Regions from separate parts of the Bacillus silvicola genome, predicted to be linked through region 3. Evidence: riboswitches for the same ligand, from Rfam matches in the RefSeq annotation. Region 3 holds a riboswitch; each other region holds the start of a gene.
The links. A riboswitch is a leader RNA that binds a small molecule or an ion and turns the genes downstream of it on or off. The one in region 3 is predicted to bind magnesium.

Region 1 (6,170 bases), on a different contig from region 3:
TAAGAATTCAATCATTTCTTCACGTGTAGGATGCAATTTTTCTCTTAGTGCAAATAGTACACCCGGCACTGTTCCAGCAGACCCTGCTGTTGGTGTTGCACAAATAATTCCCATCGCTGCGTTTACTTCATTTGTTGCAACAGCTTTACTCACTGCGTCCAAAATCGTATCTCCAGATAAGCCTTTTCCGCTCTCCATATACGCCTGAACTTTTACAGCATCTCCACCAGTTAAACCAGTTGGTGATTTCACACCGCGAATACCACGTTCTACTGCTTGCTCCATCACGACTAAGTTCTTTTCCATACCAGCAATTACTTCTTCACGTGAAATACTTCTAGTTTCCATTTCACATTGAATCATAATTTCTGAGATTTTTACATTTTGTTCTTTAGCTTGCGCCACTAGTTCCGCTGCGTTCCGAAACATGGTGTGTCCCCCCTGCAATTATTCCATAATAGTTACTTGACAAATATTTTGTTGCGCGTTTATTTCTTCAATTACTTCATCTGCTAATAATTCGTCTGTTTCAATGACCATAAGTGCTCTTCTTCCTTTTTCTTTACGAGAAACACTCATTGTACTAATGTTAATCTCATGCTTAGCAAGAATTGAAGCTACCGCTGCAATAGCACCAAAGCGATCGTTATTTACAATAAGTAGTGCTGGACTCGTGCCTGATAATTGAAGATCGAATCCATTTAATTCTACAACTTCAATTTTACCGCCACCAATTGAGCAAGCAACAACTTCAATTTCTTCCTCACCTTTATACAAACGAATTCTCGCTGTATTTGGATGAGGTGCATTTGCATCTTCTTCAATGAATTCCACTTCAATTTTGCGCTCTTTTGCTATGTCTAGCGCCTCTGGAATACGTAAGTCATCTGTTTCAAATCCTAATATCCCACCTATTAGCGCTACATCTGTACCATGCCCACGATACGTCTTTGCAAATGATCCATATAATGAAATGCTTACTCTTTCTGGTTCATGACGAAACAGCTGGCGAGCAACTTGCCCCATTCTTGCTGCGCCTGCTGTATGTGAACTTGATGGACCAATCATAACTGGACCAATAATATCAAATACTGAGCGATACTTCATCATAACTCCCCCTAAACCTCTATGAAAAAAATTTTACTATTCTATTAAGCTACCGAATCGGTTGCCGTTCCATTCGTACCACGAATTTGTTCCGCTGTACGAATGGAATCGTTTTTGCATAACAGTGAAGCAATATATCCTGAAATAATACTAGTTATCATAATAAATAAGAAACTTAGCATTACCTTCATTTAAAAATAATATAAGCTAATCCACAATAAAGTCTGGTAGCAATCCAAAGTTTAACACAGAACCCCTTACAAGGATAGCATAAACAAGTGAAACTCCCATTGCTTTCACACCTTTTGATGCTTTAAAGCTAAAACGTGAAAAAAGACTTAGTACAAATAATAGTAGTATCCTTCCTATTATAATTTCCCTGTTGCTCTCTCACGATTTAGTCAACTTCACTTGTTACGACAAATGGCTAAAACGCATGTAGCCTACAATAAATTATAATCTGCCCTCATTATAGCTTGTTTTTAATAAAACGCTTACTTTTAATGAATTTTAAAAGTTCTGAATAACAATTTGTTTTTGCTATTTGTACCACTCGTATGTCGTCTGACTTATATAACAGTTTTTCTAAATAATCGGTAATATGTATTTTTATCCTATATCTTCACATCATTAAAACTTTCTGTTTCATCCAATATAGACATAAAATGATAACAGTTTTATTTTAATTTTTTTTAGAAATAAAAAAATGGCAACTTTTCGTCACCATTTTTTCACACCATTATTATCTTTCTACTGGAAATAATTTCAAATCCATAGCTATTTCTGTATTTGAAAATAGCTCTCTTGCCTCTTTCAATAATTCCTTATATGTATCCCCTTGATAACGAGAACTAATATGAGTCAATATTAATCGTTTTGCATTTGCCTGAAGTGCAATACTCGCAGCTTGCTTAGATGTGGAATGAAAATAATCATACGCTTGTTGTTCATCTTCTGCCGCAAAAGTTGCTTCATGAACAAGTACGTCAGCGTCTTGTGCCAGCTCTCTACTCGCTTCACAATATCTTGTATCACCTAAAATAGTAATGATTCTTCCCTTTTGAGGCGGACCAATAAAATCTTTTCCATTTAGTATCGTACCATTTTCTAATTCAACTACTTCTCCATCTTTTAAACGTTTAAAGAGTGGACCGGGTTTCACACCCATCTCCAGCAATTTATCGACTAAAAGAGCACCCTGTATATCTTTCTCTACAATACGATACCCAAAACATTCAATACCATGTGACAATCTTTTCGTTTCCACATAAAATTCATTATCTTCAAACACAGTACCTTCTTCTGTTATCTCAACAACTTCAAGTGGGTATTTCACATGTGTCGTACTTACTGATAATGCCACTTCAATAAATTGTTTAATTCCTTTTGGCCCATACACTGTTAAAGGTGTAGTCCCTCCTTGAAACGAACGGCTTCCTAATAAACCAGGCAATCCAAAAATATGATCACCATGTAAATGCGTAATAAATATTTTTTCAATGCGGCGTGGACGTACTGATGTATGTAATATTTGATGTTGCGTCGCCTCGCCACAATCAAATAACCAAGTCTGTCCTCGTTCTTCTAGCAATTGCAGAGCAATCGCTGAAACATTCCTTCCTTTCGAAGGAACACCTGCACCAGTTCCTAAAAATACAAATTCCACTTTCTTTCCTCCAGCTCTTTATATAATCTACCTTTCATCTTACGGAATGTTATTTCAAATGGCAAATTGAATTTACATAACCAATCATCTAGACAACTATATAACACGAACGTTATACTCGAAAAACTTAGCAACCGTTCGTGTTTTATGTTAAAATGATTATACTACATTTTAAGGGAGCGTTTTATTATGAAAGAAGCATTTCGTTTACAAACTGATTTTTCATCTTCATTTGATCGCTGGGTAAGTTCTTTCGTGTCTGATCACCCAGCACAATTAGAATGGACGACTTTGAAAGAATTAATCCATGAATATACAACAACACATACAAATGATTCGTTACCAACATATATTTCTTCAGCTTTAACATATTACGCACAACGCGTTTCAACTACAAACAGTTCAGAGATTGTTATTTTTGAAAACCCTACAATCTCGTAATCTAAAATAAAAAAGCACTGATTACAGTGCTTTTTTATTTATATCCATTAAAGTATTTATTTTCCCACCTTATTCCCCCCAAAAAAACTCCTCTTATTTCTTACTATATAGCCATCATGAATCTATTTAATTTTTCAAAAAAAGATATTGACACTACAAATCTACAGTGCTAATATTCAACTTGTAATTGAATATGGTCTCTGTTAGGTGAGGCTCCTGTATAGAGAAACGCTGCTGCCCAAAAATGTCGAGAGACGCCAATGGGTCAACAGGAAAGGTCGGAATGAAGGCCTTTTTTAACGTAGCTGGTTTCAGTACCTATGCTATACAGTGCTAAAACTCAACGAGGGAGAGGTGCGTATGTTTTGTCATACACAAAAACTGTTTTTATCTATGTTTAATAACAGTCTTTGTTGTTGACTCTTTTTGACTGCGAATTCAGACCTTTACTCGTTTTGAGTAAAGGTCTTTTTTATATCTTTATGCACCTTACTATGAAACAAACATAGCATATTCAGAAACTATTAAATTGTACGGAGGTGAGGAACAGTGGCAAGTGATGATTCGGCCCAGATACCCATATGTTTTACGTTAATATTTCACCATGTAGGTAGGAAAGAAGCTGTTCCTCCCAATTTTAAATAGTCGAGTAACAGATTGTTTCCTCCTTCATGAAAGAGGAGGAACTACCGATGTTAAATTTACAAAGACAAGAAACGAAGCATGCTTACGATCAAGATAGCATGAAAGCAAATAACGAATTATTAGTGGAAGTTGCAACACAGGATGTATACTCTGCGTTAAAACTCTTAGAAACAACACAAGATGGACTCTCTAAACAAGAAGCGTCTCGTAGACTTTCTTTATATGGTCCGAACGAAATCGCTCATAATAAAACATTGCCGTGGTACATTCAATTTCTGCTGGCATTTAAAAATCCATTTATTTTTGTTTTATTAGCTCTTGGAGCACTCTCTTTTTTCACAGATGACATACAAGGAACAATTGTCGTATCTGTAATGGTACTGCTAAGTGCAACGATTCGCTTTCTACAAGAATTCCGCTCTCAGAAAGCGGCAGATAAGTTAAAGGCTATGGTTCGAACAACCGCGAGTGTCTTTAGAATAGATGGATTTATACATGAAACAAAAAACGTAACGAATTTAAATCGAAATTATACAATAGAAATTCCAATTGAAGAACTTGTTCCTGGCGATATTATTTCACTTTCAGCCGGTGACATCGTTCCAGCTGATGTGCGTATTTTATCGGCTAAAGATTTATTTGTTAATCAGTCTTCCTTAACCGGAGAAGCACTTCCTGTAGAAAAATACGAAAACTGCTACCATACGGAAAATAAACATATATTACCGAAAAACATGAAAAAAAATTACAATCCGCTCGATATGGAAAACCTTTGCTTTATGGGTACAAATATTGTTAGCGGTAGCGCAAAAGCTGTTGTTGTTTCAACTAGTACGGATACGTATTTCGGCTCTTTAGCAAATAAGGTTATCGGAAAACGTGCAGAAACAAGCTTTGATAAAGGCGTGAACAAAGTAAGTTGGCTCTTAATCACATTCATGCTTATTATGGCACCCATCGTCCTTCTCATTAATGGATTCACAAAAGGAGATTGGCAAGAAGCTTTCTTCTTTGCTATTGCCGTTGCAGTTGGTCTTACACCTGAAATGTTACCAATGATTGTAACTGCTAATTTGGCTAAGGGTGCCGTGAACATGTCCAAACAAAAAGTAATTGTAAAACAGCTAAACTCAATTCAAAATTTAGGTGCTATGAACATCCTTTGCACGGATAAAACTGGAACTTTAACAGAAGATAAAGTCGTCCTTGTTCGTCATTTAGATCCTAATGGAAATGAATGCAATCGCGTCTTACAATTTGCGTATTTAAATAGCTTCTACCAAACTGGATTGAAAAATCTAATAGATAAAGCTGTCATTGAACATACAGAGGAAAACCATAAGTTTGATCCATCAACTTTTCAAAAGCTAGATGAAATTCCATTCGATTTCGCTCGTCGCCGCATGTCTGTTATCGTGAAAGATATTTCAGGTGAACAGACAATGGTTTGTAAAGGTGCCGTAGAAGAAATTTTATCAATTTGTAATTACACTGAAGTGGATGGGCAAATTGTCCCTCTTACTGAAGAAATGAGAGCAAATGTAAAACATCTTAGCGAAACTTTAAACAGTGAAGGAATGCGTGTCATTGCTGTAGCATACAAGAAAGATAACAAACCTTATCATAAAGCTTATGCAGTACAAGATGAATCCGCTATGATCCTTACTGGATATATCGGCTTTTTAGATCCGCCTAAACCATCTGCTGCTTCTGCAATTCAAGCATTGCATAAACACGGCGTACAAGTGAAAATCTTAACGGGCGATAACGAAATTGTTACAAGAAAGGTTTGTAAAGAAGTGGGATTAAATATAGGTGAGCCTGTCCTCGGTTACGAAATTGATTCTTTACCAGATAAAGCATTAGCGAAACTGGCAGAAGAAACAACAGTGTTCGCAAAACTAAATCCAATGCAAAAGTCCCGCATCATTCGTGTATTGCAAGGTAATGGTCATACTGTAGGTTATATGGGGGATGGTATTAACGATGCCGTTGCACTACGTGATGCTGATGTTGGAATATCTGTTGATACTGCTACTGACATTGCAAAAGAATCTTCCGATATTATTCTACTTGAAAAAAGTTTAACTATATTAGAAGCAGGTATTTTAGAAGGACGCACTACTTTCGGCAATATTTTAAAATATATAAAAATGACAGCTAGCTCTAACTTCGGAAATGTATTTAGTGTATTAGTGGCAAGTGCTTTCATTCCATTCTTACCGATGCTTGCAATTCATCTATTAATTCAAAACTTACTTTATGATATTTCACAGCTTTCAATTCCATGGGATAAAATGGATAAGGAATT
Region 2 (6,170 bases), on a different contig from region 3:
CTTGGACATCCTGATACTATTACTCTAAAAAAAGTGCGTGATCAGTATGGAGAAGCGAAATTTATTCAAGTGGAAACATTATCATCATGATATTCTTTTGCAAACAGTAAGATGGTACCTACGGTACAACTTGAGCTTTCGGGATTTGGTGGAAATGATGGAGGAACGGGGCTTATCCGTTGTTCATACAACGATTATGCGTTGGGTTCATCAGTATGGTCTTGAATTAGACAAAAGAATCCGTCGTCATCCCAAGTAAGCCAATGGCTCTTGGAGAGTCGATGAAACATATATCAAAGTAAAAAGTCAATGGATGTACCTGTATCGTGCTGTCGATTCGAAAGGAGATACCATCGATTTTTACCTAAGCAAAGCAAGAAACCACAGGGCTGCCAAGCGATTCTTCAAGAAAGCTTGGCAGTCTTTTCATATTTTTGAGCCTCGTGTCGTGACAGTCGATAAGAATCCAGCTTATCCTATAGCAGTTGAAGAATTGAGAAAAGAAAAAAAGATGCCATTAGGCATCCAACTAAGGCAAGTGAAATATCTCAATAACATAGTGGAACAAGATCATCGATTTATTAAAAATCGAGTTCGTTCGATGTTAGGATTGAAATCCTTTCGCACAGCTACATCCATTATTTCTGGAATAGAAGCTATGCATATGGTGAAAAAAGGGTAACTTATTTTACTGGACAAGTCTGTCCAAAATCAAGTGAAGTTCATCCATCAACTATTTGGAATTGTTGCTTAAGACTAGATTCCACTAGGAAATTTTTCGCCTCTTTATATCTTTCCTAAGTATTGGCACCAGAACCGAAAATACTGTGTAAGTATTTTTTTGAACATTTGGTGAGCAGTATCATCAATGTGATAAATCGTATATTAAGAATATAATAATGTTAAAAGCAAGTGATCGTTATCACCACTTGCTTATGAGGTCTCTAAATAATGAAAATCAAAAAACATACTAAATAGAGTGAACAGGCACCTCATAGATAATATGTACTTCAATTATTAATTCTAAACATTGAGCAATTTTCACGCGTATTGAGTAAAAAATGTGGTTATGATATTTTTGAATAATTTTACATATTGTTTTGAATAAGTTAATTTTATTTTTAATATATAATTACTATAAATAAATATTCGAGTTCAAATAACGGACATAATTTCCCCATATTCACTGCATAAAATTTTGTTAAACTCTGAAATTCAAGAGGTAAATTATTCTTTATCATTGTAGTTCTTTTTTTATACGCTACTCTAAAATGCGTGTAATTATTAGAAATATGAATATGGGAAGCGGAGGGAGAACTGTTATTAAAGATAATTTCCACTTTTATTTATATACAATAATACAGAAATGGTGGTTTTTAGTATAAAATTACAGAATATTGAAATTATTTTTGTTTGTAAATTTGCTAAAACTATTTTAAAAAAGGAGGGGGATTTAACACAGCGCAATACGTGCATTGTGTGTTAAAAATTAATATGAATAAACGACTTTATAACGTCTTAGCAACGGTCATGGTACTTCAAATAGTAAACATAAACATTCCTACTACTTCGTTTGCAGATTCAGTAGAAAATGTAGTAACGGGAACTAAAATAACGTCTTCTGATATAGAAGCGATAAAGAGTATTGAAGATGATATGAGAGATGAGGATGGAAAAGGGGATAAAATAGATGAAAATGGTGAAATACAAGGAAACTTTATTGTAAATATCCAAAAACAAACTACTTTATATGATTCTCCTAATATACAATCTACTGTTACCAGTGAAGTACCTAAACAAATAGCAACAGGAACAAAGAAGAAAGGTGACTGGTATTTTGTTCAAACAAGCTCGGGAGAAGGTTGGATATATAATAGTAATCAAACCTTTATAGAAAGAAATATCTATACTTTACCGAGTGATTCAAGAAAAATAGTAATTAATGAAAAAACAGAAGTTTATTCATCTCCATTTGATGAATTTAAAGAAAATGGTAGTTTAGAACCCCAAACACTAGATGCTATAACACAGGCAGGAGATTGGTTTCAAATACAAACTGATGGTGAGATCAAATGGATAAAGTCGCCTTCTGTAAAATTTAAAGGGTCAAAGCCTTCACTTATTAAACAAAGAGCTACTACTAGTAATATATATGGTGTACCATTTACAGAATGGATTGTTCCAAAAGGTAACGATAATATTCGTCCTGGATATGCGATGAATGCAAAGTATATTACAATTCATGAAACAGATAATGAGAGCCCAGGGGCAGGTGCAAAAAATCACGCACAATATTTATATAATCAAGCAACAGGGAATACAGATCGTGCTGCTTCATGGCATTTTACAGTGGATGATAAAGAGATTTATCAACATCTACCTTTAGATGAGAACGGGTGGCATGCAGGTGATGGAACGAATGGAACTGGAAATAGACAATCCATTGCAATTGAAATTGCTGTAAATAGTGATGGGAACTATGATAAAGCTGTGGATAACGCTCGTAAATTAACAGCATATTTGATGAGGGAGTTAGATATTACTATAGATCATGTGGTTAAACATCAAAATTGGAGCGGGAAAATTTGTCCATCAAAAATGATTAAAAGAGATGCTTGGAATGATTTCTTAGTTGGTACAAAAAACTATTATAACGCTAACAATAAAGATGATATTACCGGTGGTTGGTATGAAAAGGATATTCGTGAATTAGCATCGCAAGGGATTATGGTAGGAGATGGACAAGGTTCATATTGGCCGGATCGTCTTGTTACTCGAGCAGAATTTGCAACACTTATTACTAGATCCTTAAAGTTGCCTGAGGGTACTTCAAACTTTACGGATCTTAATACGGCAAACCCCTCATTAATAGATGGAATTAATCGTGCAGCAGCAGCTGGAATCATAAATGGTAGAGGAGATAATATTTTTGCTCCAAATGACACAATTAAGCGTGATGAAGTGGTCATTATGATTGATCGAGCGTTACAATATAAAAATATTATTGGAAAGCTAGTAGACTTGCCTTTTACTGATCAGAACTTAGCGTATGATAAACAAGCTGTACAACGTGTTTATGGACTAGGGATTGTAAAAGGAAATGAAAAAAATGAATTTATGCCCAAAGGTACAGCCACTCGCGGAGAAGCCGCTGCCTTTCTGAATAGAATGCTACATGTATTAAATAATGATAACAATAATACAATAGGTGTTGTTACCATAACTGGTTCTGGAGTAAATCTGCGCAAGGGACCCGGGACGGCTTATGAAGTAATTCGTAAACTAAATAAAAATGAATCATATTCTGTATATAAGGAACAAAATGGATGGTTAAGTATTGATGATGATCAATGGGTATATTATGACCCGAGTTATATCCTTTTTACTAAAAATAAATAGTGACTAAAAGACTCGTGTAAAACAGAAAGTATTCTTGTTAGCAAGAATGCTTTCTGCTTTTTTATATTTAAATTTCAAATATTGCGAGAGATTTATATAAGGAAATCTATAAATCATTTCATTTGTATAAATCTTGTTTGCACTAATAAGTAAATTAAATGTTGTGTGTTTATCTAATGTGAAAATAATGAGTTTAAAATTCATCCCTTTTCAAGATACAGATTATATCGAAAGTGAGAGGAAATCAAGTTGAAATTTTTGTTATCTATCAGACGTTTTTGTTTTAAATATTTTACTTTTACACCAATCTTCAATTATAAAGCGTCGGGACACGTGTAATAATAAAAAATTAATTTTATAGTTTAGAAAATTTAACGCATAAATTGTAAAGTTCGTTGTATGAATATAAATTAGTATACAGTTGTTTATATCTATGATTTGGGAATGGTATGATATCAAAAAATGAAGAAATAAGTTTTATTATTACTTGACAAGCTCAAAAATAGTGGATATGCTTTAACACGAAACGAACAAAAAATTTTAAATATTTATAACCTGTTAGGTGAGGCTCCTATACAAACACAGGCTATTGCCCAAAAATATCGAAAGATGCCAATGGGTAGAACAGGAATTGTCGGATTAAGGCTCTTCTTAAGATAGCTAAGTGATGAATGATTCATCCTTTACGTTGTATAGTGCCAAAACTCAACTAGGGGGGAATGAGCTTTATTTAGCTATGTCTTTTTTAAATCAACCTCCTTTAGTTGAATCACTAGGGGAGGTTTTTTATATGCAAAATTTTATTTGTAATAAATCTCTTAAAAAAGGGGGGAAAACTAATGATTGATGATATTGATCCCATATTTATTAAGAAATTTGTTTTCCCAGAAGTGGGAAAATGACTAAATAGTACTACTGTCCTTAAGGAGGAATTACGATGAAAAAATATTTACAACAATTATTAACGACAAAAGACATACACCTAGTGCGAGAACTTTTAAAAACTCAGTCCTATGATATTGCAATGGGAATGAAAGATTTTCATCATGAAGATCAGATATCTTTAATGAAATGTTTTCCTATTGAAAAAGGAGCGAAAATTCTTAGTTACCTTACTCCAGAGGAGCAATATAATATTTACACCAACTTGTCTGTGGATAAAGGGGAAAAGCTATTAGCTAGGCAATCCATTGATGACCTCGTTGATGTAATTCTTTCAATTCATCCACTTCAGGCTGAAAAATTGATACAACTTTTATCTGAAGAATCTCAACAAAAAATTAGAGATCTGCTGGTTTTTCAACCTGGAACAGCGGGCAGCCTGATGACAATTGACTATATCGCTGCCAGGGAAAATTGGAAAGTGAAAGATACGCTGTCGCATATTAGGAAAATTGGGGCAGGGGTAGAATCTATATCGTATATTTATGTTCTTGATACACGTGGACAGCTTAATGGAATTGTTTCTATTCGTGAATTATTGCTAGCATCAGATGATAAGACTCTATCATCAATAATGGCATCAGATGTTATTTCAGTTTCAGTAGACTTAGACCAACAAGAAGCTGTACAAAAGCTAATGGATTATGATTTATCCGCTATACCTGTAACAACGATGGAAAACCGGATGGTAGGTATTATAACCTTTGATGATGCAATGGATGTTTTCGAAGAAGAAGCAACCGAAGATATTCAAAAATTAGGAGGAAGTACCCCATTAGATAAGCCATATTTCGAAACCTCTATTTGGCATATATACCGTAAACGTATAGGTTGGTTATTACTTCTGTTTGTAGCAGAAGCATATACTGGTTCTGTACTTCGACATTATGAAGAAACTTTGACTCATGTAGTTGCACTGGCTTTCTTTATTCCATTGTTAATCGGAACTGGTGGAAATACAGGTACACAAGTTGTAACTACATTGGTGCGTGCTGTAGCTCTAAATGAGGTGAAATTTAAAGATATATTTCGTGTCATGAAAAAAGAGGCATTAGTAGGTGTTTTACTTGGGCTTACATTAGCCGTGGCAGCATTAATTCGTGCATACACTTTAGGCGTAGGTACTGAAGTCGCACAAGTTGTAGCTATTACAGGATTATTCATTGTTATTTGGTCGTCAATTGTTTCATCTGTATTACCTTTGATTCTAAATAAGTTAAAGCTGGATCCAGCTGTTATCTCGGGTCCGTTCATTACGACGTTAGTCGATGGGACGGGGTTAGTTCTGTACTTTACCATTGCAAAAATGCTATTAGGTTTATAAAAAATTTATGGGCCTTAATAACCCATTATATAGTTAAAACTAACTTCAAAAAAAATAAATAAAGCGTCTACACTATACTAGCGACAGACCACATTATATTCTAAAGTTTTGCTGCTAAAGAGTAAAGCTTATAAATAAATATTACTTTTTATGGTGAGAATAATACTATTTAAGTGCAATAGCGCTTCTAAATTTGATTAAAAATTCATGGTAGTTAAAAAAATGTAGTTTTAAAATTATATTTTGAAAAACAGGGGAATTTTATTGAATGGATAGGAGGTAAAGTTGTTGCGAATTAATAAAAAAAAATCTTTTTATAATCAGGAAGTACTAAGCAAAAATTATAAAATGCTAAGTGAGATTGCAAAATGTGATGTTGAGTCGACGCTAGCTTTTTTTAAAACAACGTCTCATGGACTTTCTCAGGAGGAAGCTACTAAGCGGCTTGGAGTATACGGAAAAAATAAAGTGGTTTATCAACAAAGAATCAAATGGTATATAACAT
Region 3 (6,170 bases):
TAACGAGCATGAAATTGGAACTTCACAATGAATTTGCGCTAATTGTAAAGAGATATTTAAGTTCTCTAAATCACTTTCAATTTTTGTACGCTGTGCTTTCGTTAATGATGCTATATTTTCTAGTACTGCCGATACTGTACCATGTTCTTGAATAAGCTTATACGCTGTTTTTTCACCAATACCTTTTACACCTGGATAATTATCACTTGTATCTCCCATGAATGCTTTTGCATGGACAATTTGCCAAGGTTCTACACCTTTCTCTTCCATGATTTTCTCCGGTGTATAATACTCATAATTTCCAATTCCTTTACGAAGAAGCATAACTGTAACGTTCTTTTCAACAAGTTGCAGTAGATCTGTATCTCCAGTTAAAATATAAACTTCCGCTTCGTTACAATATTGTTTTGCAAGTGTACCGATACAATCATCAGCTTCATAACCTTTCATACCGATGACTGGAATAGATAATTTCGCAGTCATTTCTTGCACTAAATCAAATTGTGGAATTAATTCTTCCGGCGGTGCTGCACGATTTGCTTTATAATTCGAGAACGATTCTGTTCTAAATGTCGTACTTCCCATATCCCAGCACGTTACAATGTGTGTTGGCTCAATTGCTTGTGTTGCCGTTAATAAATGTTTCATATAACCATGAATCCCATTCGTTGGGGTACCATCTTGTCTCTTCATAAATTGTCCGTAGACACTTGTTGCGTAAAAAGCACGAAATAATAGTGCCATACCATCAACTAATAATACTTTTTTCATAATACCTCTCCTACTAACAAAAAATAATAACCTCACGTTATCACGTAAGGTTATATATAGATTACCATTCTACGTTTTTGTTCAACTTTGTCTATTATACATTGTTTTTTTATATTTAGCATCATTAACAAATTAAGACGTTCTACCACAACAAGTATGAAGTATTCCTGAATACGTATTTTTACCTGTCGAAACAACTACAGCTTTTGCAGTTCCCCCAACAATATACGTACCTTTGAAACATACATTTTCAAGTTCAAGTGGATTATAGTCTTTCATCCGTTTTAATGGAATAAATCGTTTACGTTCTAGATGATAGCAGCTTTCAAATTTCTCAATACTAGCATCGTTTCCTGTCAGCATAGATTCATTCACTAATAAATCATTTGCATAAATAATACGTACATCTGCTGGTACTGTATCGCCCTCTGAAAGAAAAATCATATCCCCAGGTACAAGCTCTTGTACTGGTAGCTTCATCATTTTCAATTCATTGTTTAGCCCTGTTAGGCTAGATGCTTCTACTCTAGAAACAGTAACTGTTTCACATTGTAATTCATCACGTGCATTTTGTTTTGAAAGACCTGGAATCATTTCACTTAGCTTTATCATCACTTCCGCAATACGCGCTCTTTTTGAAATTAATTCATTTCGGCCGTATACTTGAATTCGTTTTTGTGCTTCTTTCACAGATAGTCCGTCTCTTGTTGTTTTAAAATACGCAAATACAGATTTTACATCTCTCGTTGCAATTTCAATTAATAAATCTTTATTTTTTTGGAGCATTATTTGTTCTTTTATTGATTTTTTACTTAGTTTATATGACGTGTTACCCACAGTTTTGTTTGCATATAACATATTATCGTCTCCTCCTTTATACCATAGGAAGAAACGCTTTGTTTCTCAATTTATCCACTTTAGCGTGAAAGTGTCTAGCGCTGGAATACTCAAATAAACGCTACATTATGATAAATATAAAGGGAGGAACAAGTCGTTTCCTGCCTACATCATATATTTTTGATTTGAAGCATATGGGTAACGGAACCGAGTCAGAATTTGACATGCTCCTCACCTCCTCATTTATTTTTTAGTTATAATCTATACTATGAAATTAGTCATAGCTTTGTAACAAAAAAGACCTTTACTCATAAGAGAGCAAAGGTCATTGCATACACAAATAAACGATTCCTAATATAATTAGAAATCTACGGACCTCTCCCTCACCGAGTTTTAGCACTGTATAGCATAGGTTCATTACCAGCTACGTTAAGAAAAACCTTAATTCGATCATTCCTGTTGACCCATTGGCGTCTCTCGACATTTTTGGGCAGTAGCATTTCTCTATACAGGAGCCTCACCTAACAGAGACTTATTTTCATTACATAGAAAATGTTACTCTTATTTAAAATAGATGTCAACACTTTGTATGGAAACTTTTCCTTATTACAACAACTACCTCTTGTAGAGTACACTAATACGCATTCGACTACATAAAGTGAAACTTTAATCAGTGGGAGTTTTGTTCATCCCCCACTGATTATTAGCCCTCTCCAATCGAGCTTTTACGGGCAGTTAATCTCCCAACTAACTTCTTTGCTCCAGCTGAATTTTGAAGTAGAAGTTTTACTGCCCACAAATAGCGGGATAAATTATTTGAACATATATTGCAAAAAATTAGCACATAAAAAATAAAATCCTTACGTTAAAACGTAAGGGTTTTAATATGTTACACAACCAGCAATTACAACTCCGATTGAAAGTGATAAAAACATAAGGAATAGACCGACTGCTTGATTATCTTCTTCGAGGCTTTCATTAATGTTAAAACGTGGTGTAAGCCATTCTGCTAAATAAAATACAACAATCTGTGCTAATATCCCAACTGCTCCCCACGAAACCATATCCAAAAGTGAAATAGAATTAGCAGCTGTTGAATATAAAACGATAGCTAGCCCAAGTACTCTTCCTCCAAGTACATAGCTTACCGCTTTGTTTCCTTGAGCCATTAACTTGAACTCTTTCACTTTCGTTGTTACTTCCATAAGAAAAAGGCCGATAGATAACAGTGCAAGTGATACTCCTAAATATAGTAAAAAATTAATCATTTATTTTCCCCCTTCTTAATACCTACCGGTAAATAATAAGATTCATTCCCTGTAATTTTTCCTCCAGCACGTATACCGATACCGCTCGCTTTTCCAGCAATTAAAAACGCCCCAAATACATATGAGAGCTCTTCAATCCCTTTTTCAGTTTCCAGAACAACTACTGGAAGCTCTGTATATTCTTGAAATATCGGTAGTGACGTTTTATATGTTTCATGCACATTTCGAATTATAATACTTGCGTCTTTATCACGAATCGTAATCGTATCCCCTTCCCTACCAAACGAAGGTTTTTGAACGAAAGAATTCTTTTCCAAAAATAAATCCGGCTCTAAATATGTAGGTAACATGTATTCTTTAATCCACTGTTGTTCCTCACTTGTGTAAAAAGCACCTTCTTCTGCTAGTCCCCAAATAAGACATTGAATTGATTTAGGTTGAAGTAAAAAAGCTGATATAGGATTTATAATAAAAAGCTTTCCTTCTTTCACAAGTTGCAAAAGTTCCACTCCTACCAAATCCCCTGTTTCCGGATCTTGATCTTCAATCAAATCTTCAATCGGATATGTTTGACGATACAAAACATCGATTCGTACACCATCTCCATCTACTAAAGCATCATCAGTAATTCTAAGCTCCGACATTGGCATCACTTTATTTTCAACTCGACATAACTGACTCAAATACATAGTCGTATTCCAATCTTCTATATGTTCATGATGAGAGGTAAAAACGACATTTGGAGTCTCTATCCCTTTTGTTGCTTCCATTACAGCCTTTGTAATACCAGAAGACAGTAAACGCTCGTCATTTACATTTGGGTTATCATAGCCTAGTTCTTCACAAACTTTCCCATTCATTTGAAAGCATTCTACAATAAAAGTTGGTGTATCACTATTAAACTCAAGCATTTTAATACAATTATCATCTGTTAAGGCAAAATCAAATCGTGAAATAACAGATTCAGGATACAGTCCTTTCAACCTAATAAAAGGCAAGCTTGTAGGTGGAAAACCAAATTCTAGCAGCTGCTCGTCAGATAAACTCCGAAGAATTCTAGCAGTCTTAAAAAATATTTCCCCCATTCGTTCAGTCGCTACTTGCAACTGTTTCATAGTTTGCTCTGTTATTGGAAAAACATGAAACAAACTATACTCACTTTCATATAAATCCGACCAGAAATTTGGATAATTCGAATAAAATTCTTTTCGTCTCTTTATGTATTGCGACATATTTTAGCCTCCAAATCCACCCTTTGAACCGCTTCCAATTCCACCTTTAAATTCTGACGAAGATTGATAAGATTTAAACTCTGATGAATTTTTGAAAGTGGATTTATTTTGATAGTATTTACCACCATAAAAGTAATGTCCTCTATAACCAGAACTACTATCTTCACACTGCCATACACCCAGTTCATCATCCCAATCCCAATCAGAACAACTATTATCATTCGGCTTTGGGGGAATATCTTGCGCGCAGCCAAATAAAGTGCCTGTCATTAGAGACGTTAAGACACCGCCTACTAACCATTTTGTTTTTGTCACCTTTGCACTCCCCTTTATAAATTATATTTCTATTATATAAGAAGCCATGATAAAGTAGAAGAAAAAGGAAGAAGAGGGATAAAATGCGATTAGAATATCGACTCCATGATGAAACTAAGCTATATCCTGCTTTATGGAACTACACAAACATTTCTATCTCTGAAATCGTCGCACGAATGACTTGTGAATATTTTATAAAAGATAGCAATACGTATATTGTTACTGCCACTTCAGTAGATCCAGACGGAGCAGCAGTTATATATGTTCAAAAAGAAGCGTTTTCCAATGACCCTTCAGATCCTACATACTCCCACATAGGTTTTGAAATTAGAGAGCTAAAGGAAACGAATTCTATTATAATAGAAAGTAAAGATGTGTGGAATTACGAGGAAATCTTACCGTCCCTCCATTCAGATATTATATATATTCAACGGGATGGAATGCATTTAGAATTCACCCTAGATTCAAGAGAAATTGATGAAGACCGCAAGTGCTATATTTATTATGGGAATTTCACCGGTGAATCGAGATAATATGAACATATTTATTCAACAAAAAAACCTTACGTATAAAACGTAAGGTTTTTATATAGCCCCACATATGCCGTTATCTATAGATGTCCATAAACCTGCTCTCACAGGTGGATGTTCTCACAAATGTTCGTAGCTTCCTTCTTAAAAAGATGGCCTGCTATCTACATTTAAATATTGAACTTCCGTATTATACTTATTGGTTTAAGACATACACAAGCTACGTACACCGTAGGAATTTTATATAATGTTAGTTGAAATAAGACCCCCGCACGTGCCGCTCCTCGTAAATGTCCAAAAACCCGCTACTCGCAGGTGGATGCCCTCACAGTTACCGTACATCTTCCTCCACAAGGAAGGCTTGATGATGGTCGCTAAATATTGAGCTTCCGTATAACTAACATCGGTTTTAGACATAAATAAGTTACGTACACCGCAGGATGTATTATTCACTTGTCGTTATATTATCACATTGTTTCCAATGTGTAAAATATATTATTTTTGAAGCAATCTCTTGCTTGTGACCTTATTTTAATACAAATTATTTTTGCATGCAAGTGATTAATCTTCTTCTTTTTCAATTTGATTTTCTGGATAAGAAATCCAATCACTCCAGCTACCTGCATACAATTTAACATTTTGAAAACCAGCTAATTTTAATGCAACTATATTTGGACACGCTGTAACGCCAGAACCACAATATACAATTGTTTCCTTCTCTTTATCGAGATTTTGGAAACGTCCTTGCTGTTCCTCGTTGTTTTTAAAACGTCCTGATTCTAAAATTCCATCTTTCCAAAAATAGTTTACTGCTGTTGGAATATGCCCTGCCTTCGAATCAACGAGTTCTTCAGCACCAATATAACGTTTTGGCTCTCTAGAATCAATTAGCGTAATATCTGTACCTGCATGAATATTCTCTTTGACCGTGTCCATCGTTACAAGCATATGATCTTGTATATTTGCTTTAAATGTTTTTCGTGCAACAACAGGAATTTCTGCCGTTGTACGTAATCCATTCTCTTTCCAAGCCGGAAGTCCAGCATCTAATATATATACTTTTTCATGTCCTACATAGTTTAATAACCACCATAAACGAGAGGCGTTTGCACCAGCTTGACTGTCATACGCAATTACTGTCGTATGTTCATCAATACCAGCTTGCGAAAGCTTGTCTACAAACTCCTCAATATTTGGCAACGGATGGCGGCCACCAT
Region 4 (6,170 bases), on a different contig from region 3:
AGAAGCAATAACCATGGTAGACGTTTTAAGAAAATGCTCCAAATACTAGATTCAAAGTAAGATTGATTTAACGGTTCACTTCCGCCTAACTTTTGGATATCTTCTGTAGCTTCTGCTTCCATAACATTCATTACGTCATCAAATGTTATAATACCAATCATTTCATTATTTGCTGTTGTTACGGGTAATGCTGCTAAATTATAATTCAGTAGCTTTTTTACAACTTCTTGCTGATCAACTTCAGCGTGTACTGAAATTACCTCTCGAATCATGATAGTAGATAATATCTCTTCATCTGCTGCTAGTAATAACTCATGTATGGAAACGATTCCCTTAAGATAACCATGACTATCAAGAACATAGATATAAGATATTGATTCTACATTTTCAGAATGCTCCCTAATGTACTTCAATGTCATTTTTACTGACCAATTCCCTCTAACTGCAACAAAATCACTTGTGACAAGACTTCCTGCCGTTTCAGGTTTGAAAGCCATTAATTTTTTTACATTATGTTTTGTAATTTTATTTAAATACGCCATTAATTTAGCTTGTTTTTCCGGATGAACCGCTAGAAGTAGATCTACTGTTTCATCAATCGGTTGTAAATCTAGTAACTTTTTAGCTTTGTTTTCAGATAAGTGAATTAAGATATTATATTTTTCTTCTGTACTCAAATGTTGAAGAATTTTTGAGCTTTTTAATACAGGAATCTTATCTAGTAATATGACTTGATCTTCAATTGAAAACCGTTTTACTTCTTGCGCAACATCATACGACGGATGACGTAAAACTTTCTCTGCATCCAAATTATTTTGGGTTACAAGTAATTCATTTAATAATTTCTTCATGTTAACTCCTCCTTATATTGCTAAGGGAGACTCTAGAGTTTCATGAGTGGTTTTGTGTTATTTTATCTGTCTAAAATTTTTATTAGAGCATTAATAGTTACATTGCAATCAATTTATTATTTAGAACTACCTCCTTTTTGAATATAGACAAGATAAAAATAAATAACATTAAACAAAAAAACCTTTACTCAAAAAGGAGTAAAGGTTTTTTACAATACAAATAAATGATTATTAAGACAGCTCTGCAAAAAATCCCAGAGGTGCCTTTCTATCAAATCGTATACCACTCCCTCGTTGAGTTTTAGCACTGTATAGCATAGGTTTTTATAACCAGCTACATTAAAAAGGGCCTTAATCCGACCGTTCCTGTTGACCCATTGGCGTCTCTCGACATTTTTGGGCAGCAGCGTTTCTCTATACAGGAGCCTCACCTAACAAAGATTATTGAATTACTTCAAAATTTAAACCAGAATTTAATATTTGTCAACTAACTTTCGATTCGATTCATAATAAATTCTTTTTTAGAGCAATGTAATTCAATTCTATTGTAATTTGAAATTCAACCTAAAAGATATAAAATTTAAATACAATTAGTTCGAAGAAACGTTATAAAATATATGAAATTTCGTATAGGAAACTTATTGTTTATGATCAATTTATAACTTTATAGCAGGAGTTGAATCTTTGGTCATACCGTACTTCAAAAGAACATTATTCAAAAATCTTATTTTATGATTAAAATCTTCTTTACTGTTTATCAAATTTATATGGTTAAACTACTCAATCAAATTATACACTACAGGCCGAAAATAAGTATCTATACGAGATGATTAAATACATTTTCTCGTATTATTTCTCAAAATTCATAAAACAATAAAAAATATAAAATTAGCAATATGCTTACTTGACAAGCAAAAAAAAAGTATTTATGCTGGCTACACGAAACAAATACATAAAATTTATATTGCTAAACCTGTTAGGTGAGGCTCCTATACAAACACAGGCTATTGCCCAAAAATGTCGAAAGACGCCAATGGGTAGAACAGGAATTGTCGGATTAAGGCTCTTCTTAAGATAGCTAAGTAATCAATTTCCATTACTTTACGTTGTATAGTGCCAAAGCTCTACTAGGGGGAGGAAAGCTTTATTTAGTCATGCCAATTTAAATCCCCCCTAGTATGTAACTAGGGGGGATTTTTGCGTAAGAAAACAGGGTGTAAGCGATAGAATCTTTCAAAACAAAAATACTATTTAGTAGTTGATGAGAACAAGATTCTACTCATTAGCAAATGTAATATTAAGTGTTAATGTAAATCAGGAGGATATTAAAATGAAAAAAATATTAAAACTCGATTATCTATTGCTCCTCCCTCTATTCATAACATGTACTTTAGGTATTATCATGATGTATAGCGCGAGCTCCATTGTTGCTGTTCAACATTACGGTTATAACAGTAGGCATTTTGTTGATTCTCAATTAACAAAGCTATTTTTAGGAACAATTGGGTTAATAGTTTGTGCTATTCTCCCATATGAAATATGGAAAAAACGAATAGTCTCTATCTGTATTATGGTTGGGGGAATTTTTTTATTAATTATGGTTTTGTGGAAAGGAAAAGTGGTAAATAATGCTCAATCATGGATCTTTGGAATACAGCCAGCTGAATTTCTTAAATTAGGAACAATACTTGTAACAGCCCGTTTTTTTGCATTACGACAAGAACAAGCTAAAAAGATTTGGCGTGGTAGCGGAAAACTTTTATTTTTTTTAGCTGCAATTTTTTTTCTAATCTATAAACAGCCAAACTTAGGATCTGCACTTTTAATATTAGGTATAGGTTTTAGCATATTTCTTTGCTCTGGAATAAATGTAAATCTATTAATTAAAAGAATTATAATCAGTTCTATTTTTTGGTTACCTTTTTTATACTTTTTAATTCAATTTAGCTTGTCAGAAGTTCAAAAGACACGTATTACTACAATTCTCAATCCCTTTGTTGATGCGCAAGGAAAAGGATATCAGCTTGTAAATTCTTTTATTGCCATTGGCTCTGGAGGAATTACTGGACGTGGATTCGGAAATAGCATTCAAAAAACCGGTTATCTTCCAGAACCACATACTGATTTTATAATGGCAATAGTTTCTGAAGAACTAGGGTTTATTGGTGTATTTATTGTATTGGCAGGGGTTTTGACTATCGTTCTTCGTTCCTTAAAAATTGCACAACTATGTGTAGATCCATTCGGAAGTTTTATAGCAATTGGTATAGGATGTATGATTGGTATGCAATCCATTGTAAATTTAGGTGGTATTACGGGACTATTTCCTCTTACGGGTACTCCATTTCCATTTGTTAGTTTTGGTGGAAGTTCTTTAATGGTCAATTTAATAGCAATAGGAATATTGCTTAATATTTCAATTTTCAATAAAATTAAGTTTAATAATTATAATATATAATTTTTATATAACTCTATTTTTCAGAGATTATAAAATTTAACCTCATTGAGCAATCTATGTTCAAATAATTTCTAATTAGGTTTTTAACTGTATGAATATTAATTTTAATACCAGAAAAGGCAGGAGCTTTTGGTGAAAACTTATTAAATAATTGTTTAATCGATGTATGTGTCTTTTCATTATATGTATTATTCATCTCAATCACATACCCTTCACCTAAAATGATTAGAAATATATTGACTTGTTATTTTTCTTATATTGAATTTAATTGGACCACTTTTGTATTGTCATGTCGCCTATAAAAAAAGAAAACTTAATTAAGTTTTCTTTTTTTGTTATTCCAAACCTGATTAGTTTTCATAAAATAAATGAATAGCTATAATTTGTCTACAATCATAGGTATGGTAATAATATGTACCAGACTCCATACACATTGCGCTTGTATAAATGTTATTATCTAATGTACCTTCTTCCGTTATTACTCCACCTTTTGGAACCTCACAATTTGATAAGATATGAAAAATGGCCGATATGCCCTCTTCTTCGTTATCTATACCTTGAATATTTTGTTTGCCATATGCTGCCCGAACAAACCTTGATGGTGGGGTGAAATCCCCAGGGAGTCCCATCGAGCCTGAACCTTGTCCAAAAGCACTTAATGGTACATTCCCCCATTGTGTTGGCACATATGGCTGCGATTTAAGACCGATATATTGTCTTAAATTTTGTAGATGCCAGTTAAACTCAGGACTATTGGTCATTACCCCAAGAGGATTATCATATATTTTTAGTCCTGCAGTTGTCGGCTCTAGTACAATACAATCTCCCCATTTATCCGCTAAAATCCAATGTAGCGGTGGAGTACCCCCTAAAACAGGTAATGGTACATCCCAAAAGGAAATACTATCTACAGAGTTCTTTAACTCTTCGACAGAATTGAATTGTGTGAGACTCCATGCCACAAAATCAAATGGAGCCAGATTCGTTTTATTTTCATCTATACTGTTACTATAACTAGCGAATCCTGGAAAATAGGGTGTTGCACATGTCATACCTGATTCATTTACTCCGTCCGCCAGGATGATCTTTTCCTTGATGGTTAATCCCCATCCCTACAACAGCTTGTTTCGCCTCGATGGTTTCACCAGTTATATTGTTCCATTGATAACTTCGAGGAACTATTATTACTTCTTGATGGAAATCTAATGTAAAATCCATCGTTCTTGCAAAAAGATGCTGACCGCTTTTTGTCTGTAATGTCAAACTGGTACACATAAAGAACACCCCTTTATTTAGTTTATTTGAATAGAAACCATTTAATTTCTATCCTTAAGTTAATAGGCATGTATCGTGACCTCTATTAATAAATATGGTTGCTAATTTTATTTCGATCTTCCTTGCACCCAAGCAGCAATATCATTTATAACATACTCAGGGATATTAGCAGGACTATAATATTCATCCGGTTTACTTAACTCCCCATCTCCTTCTGTAAAGAAGTGATTTAACTTTGGATATAGTCGATAATCAACGTTATCTCGCTCTTTTAATTGTTCTTTCCAAAGAGGAATTTCGATTTTTGATTGAACTTGATAGTCTCTTTCTCCTTGAAGAATAAGAAGCGGTGTCTTTTGTTCTTTTGACATTTCTGCTGCTTTAATTTTACGAATAGAATCCCAAAATACTGCTGATCCTAAGTAAAAATCTTTTGGAGGATTCTGACTAGAGAAATTGGGATCATTTAATAATTCAAATTGCGATTTGTAAAATTTATATTCATCCGGTTTCATTGCTCCAATGGAAAAAAGATACTCAAATTGATCTAAAACAACATCTTGGATCGTACGGGCTGGTCCTCCCATCACGATTGCCCCAGCAATATTTTGATTTTGGTCTTTTTCAATCATTTTCGGAAGCATCATTCCACCTTGACTATGACCAAGAATATAAATTTGATTCTTATCTATCATAGGTTCATTTTGAAGAAAATGAGTCACAAGAAGAGCATCATCTGTTGTCTCTTTATCAACTGTATAAAAAGGACTGGACTGTGTTTTCAATCCATGCTCATAAGTTCGTTTATTATAGCGAAGGACAGCAATTCCTTTCGAGGCAAGACCCTCAGCTAAATCGCGAAATGGTTTTAAAGCAAACGCTGTTTCATCCTGATCGCTTGCCCCAGATCCTTGAACAAGAATAACCGCTGGGAAAGGACCCTTTCCCTTCGGAACAGACAATGTTCCTGGTAATGGAAACGCACCACTTCCAACTACTACTTCTTTATCAATGAATGATTCAGGCTTACTATATGATGGACGCTCTGCAACAGGACTAAACGACATGCTAAGTTGAAAATCATCTATTTTTCCAGATGAATCTAGCCTAATTAGTAAAGGTACTGTAAATTGTTCAAAAGCTAATTTAATCTCTACATTTGTATGAACGGAATTTGTCTCTTTTTGTGTTACCTCTCCAATTCCCATAAAAGTACCTGCTTGTAATTGCACAGGGAGTCCCTTCCAATAGCTCTTCAGCCATTCTTCGGATATTATTTTCCGTAATGATCGAGAAGTTAAATCAATTGCAGATTTATAGTCTTCTGTATCCAGATAACGGATAAATGAAAGGGTAGTAGCTATAACAGGGTTTTCATCGTCAGTATTGCCTATTTTTTTTATATTTGTGCTTGTTTCCTTTAATGTCGAAATAAATTGGTGATAGAATGGATTTTTATATGTACCAGGATATAAGCTTGATTTCAATACATCCATATTCCGTCCCTCATGCAAACTTGAAGAACTCGCGAAATTTTTAGGTGAAATTACTTCCTCCGCATATGAAACTGAAGGAATAGTTATTGC

Region 1: linked by a shared signal. The riboswitch ahead of mgtA (magnesium-translocating P-type ATPase) and the one ahead of ACP6L7_RS04315 (P-type ATPase actuator domain-containing protein) in region 3 are both predicted to bind magnesium.
Region 2: linked by a shared signal. The riboswitch ahead of mgtE (magnesium transporter) and the one ahead of ACP6L7_RS04315 (P-type ATPase actuator domain-containing protein) in region 3 are both predicted to bind magnesium.
Region 4: linked by a shared signal. The riboswitch ahead of ACP6L7_RS33850 (FtsW/RodA/SpoVE family cell cycle protein) and the one ahead of ACP6L7_RS04315 (P-type ATPase actuator domain-containing protein) in region 3 are both predicted to bind magnesium.

Annotation. Positions count from the first base shown of each region.
Region 1 is NZ_JBNGVC010000012.1:1,095,849-1,102,018, forward strand. Features, by position in the region: gene sdaAA (L-serine ammonia-lyase, iron-sulfur-dependent, subunit alpha) at 1-429, opposite strand, end outside; gene sdaAB (L-serine ammonia-lyase, iron-sulfur-dependent subunit beta) at 448-1,107, opposite strand; gene rnz (ribonuclease Z) at 1,850-2,773, opposite strand; gene ACP6L7_RS17575 (DUF3932 family protein) at 2,963-3,214, shown strand; M-box (ykoK) riboswitch at 3,407-3,574, shown strand; gene mgtA (magnesium-translocating P-type ATPase) at 3,907-6,170, shown strand, end outside.
Region 2 is NZ_JBNGVC010000017.1:74,254-80,423, reverse strand. Features, by position in the region: partial or broken gene ACP6L7_RS31855 (IS6 family transposase) at 47-754, shown strand; gene ACP6L7_RS31850 (S-layer homology domain-containing protein) at 1,495-3,399, shown strand; M-box (ykoK) riboswitch at 3,947-4,123, shown strand; gene mgtE (magnesium transporter) at 4,337-5,665, shown strand; gene mgtA (magnesium-translocating P-type ATPase) at 5,951-6,170, shown strand, end outside.
Region 3 is NZ_JBNGVC010000001.1:824,354-830,523, forward strand. Features, by position in the region: gene ACP6L7_RS04310 (5'-3' exonuclease) at 1-771, opposite strand, end outside; gene ACP6L7_RS04315 (P-type ATPase actuator domain-containing protein) at 904-1,629, opposite strand; M-box (ykoK) riboswitch at 1,979-2,144, opposite strand; gene ACP6L7_RS04320 (DUF350 domain-containing protein) at 2,490-2,876, opposite strand; gene ACP6L7_RS04325 (glutathionylspermidine synthase family protein) at 2,873-4,108, opposite strand; gene ACP6L7_RS04330 (hypothetical protein) at 4,112-4,423, opposite strand; gene ACP6L7_RS04335 (hypothetical protein) at 4,507-4,956, shown strand; RNA gene ssrS (6S RNA) at 5,011-5,194, opposite strand; RNA gene ssrS (6S RNA) at 5,216-5,398, opposite strand; gene ACP6L7_RS04350 (sulfurtransferase) at 5,515-6,170, opposite strand, start outside.
Region 4 is NZ_JBNGVC010000017.1:477,729-483,898, reverse strand. Features, by position in the region: gene mgtE (magnesium transporter) at 1-851, opposite strand, end outside; M-box (ykoK) riboswitch at 1,130-1,297, opposite strand; M-box (ykoK) riboswitch at 1,817-1,993, shown strand; gene ACP6L7_RS33850 (FtsW/RodA/SpoVE family cell cycle protein) at 2,182-3,309, shown strand; partial or broken gene ACP6L7_RS33845 (serine hydrolase) at 3,416-3,505, opposite strand; partial or broken gene ACP6L7_RS33840 (choloylglycine hydrolase family protein) at 3,663-4,584, opposite strand; gene ACP6L7_RS33835 (alpha/beta hydrolase) at 4,692-6,170, opposite strand, start outside.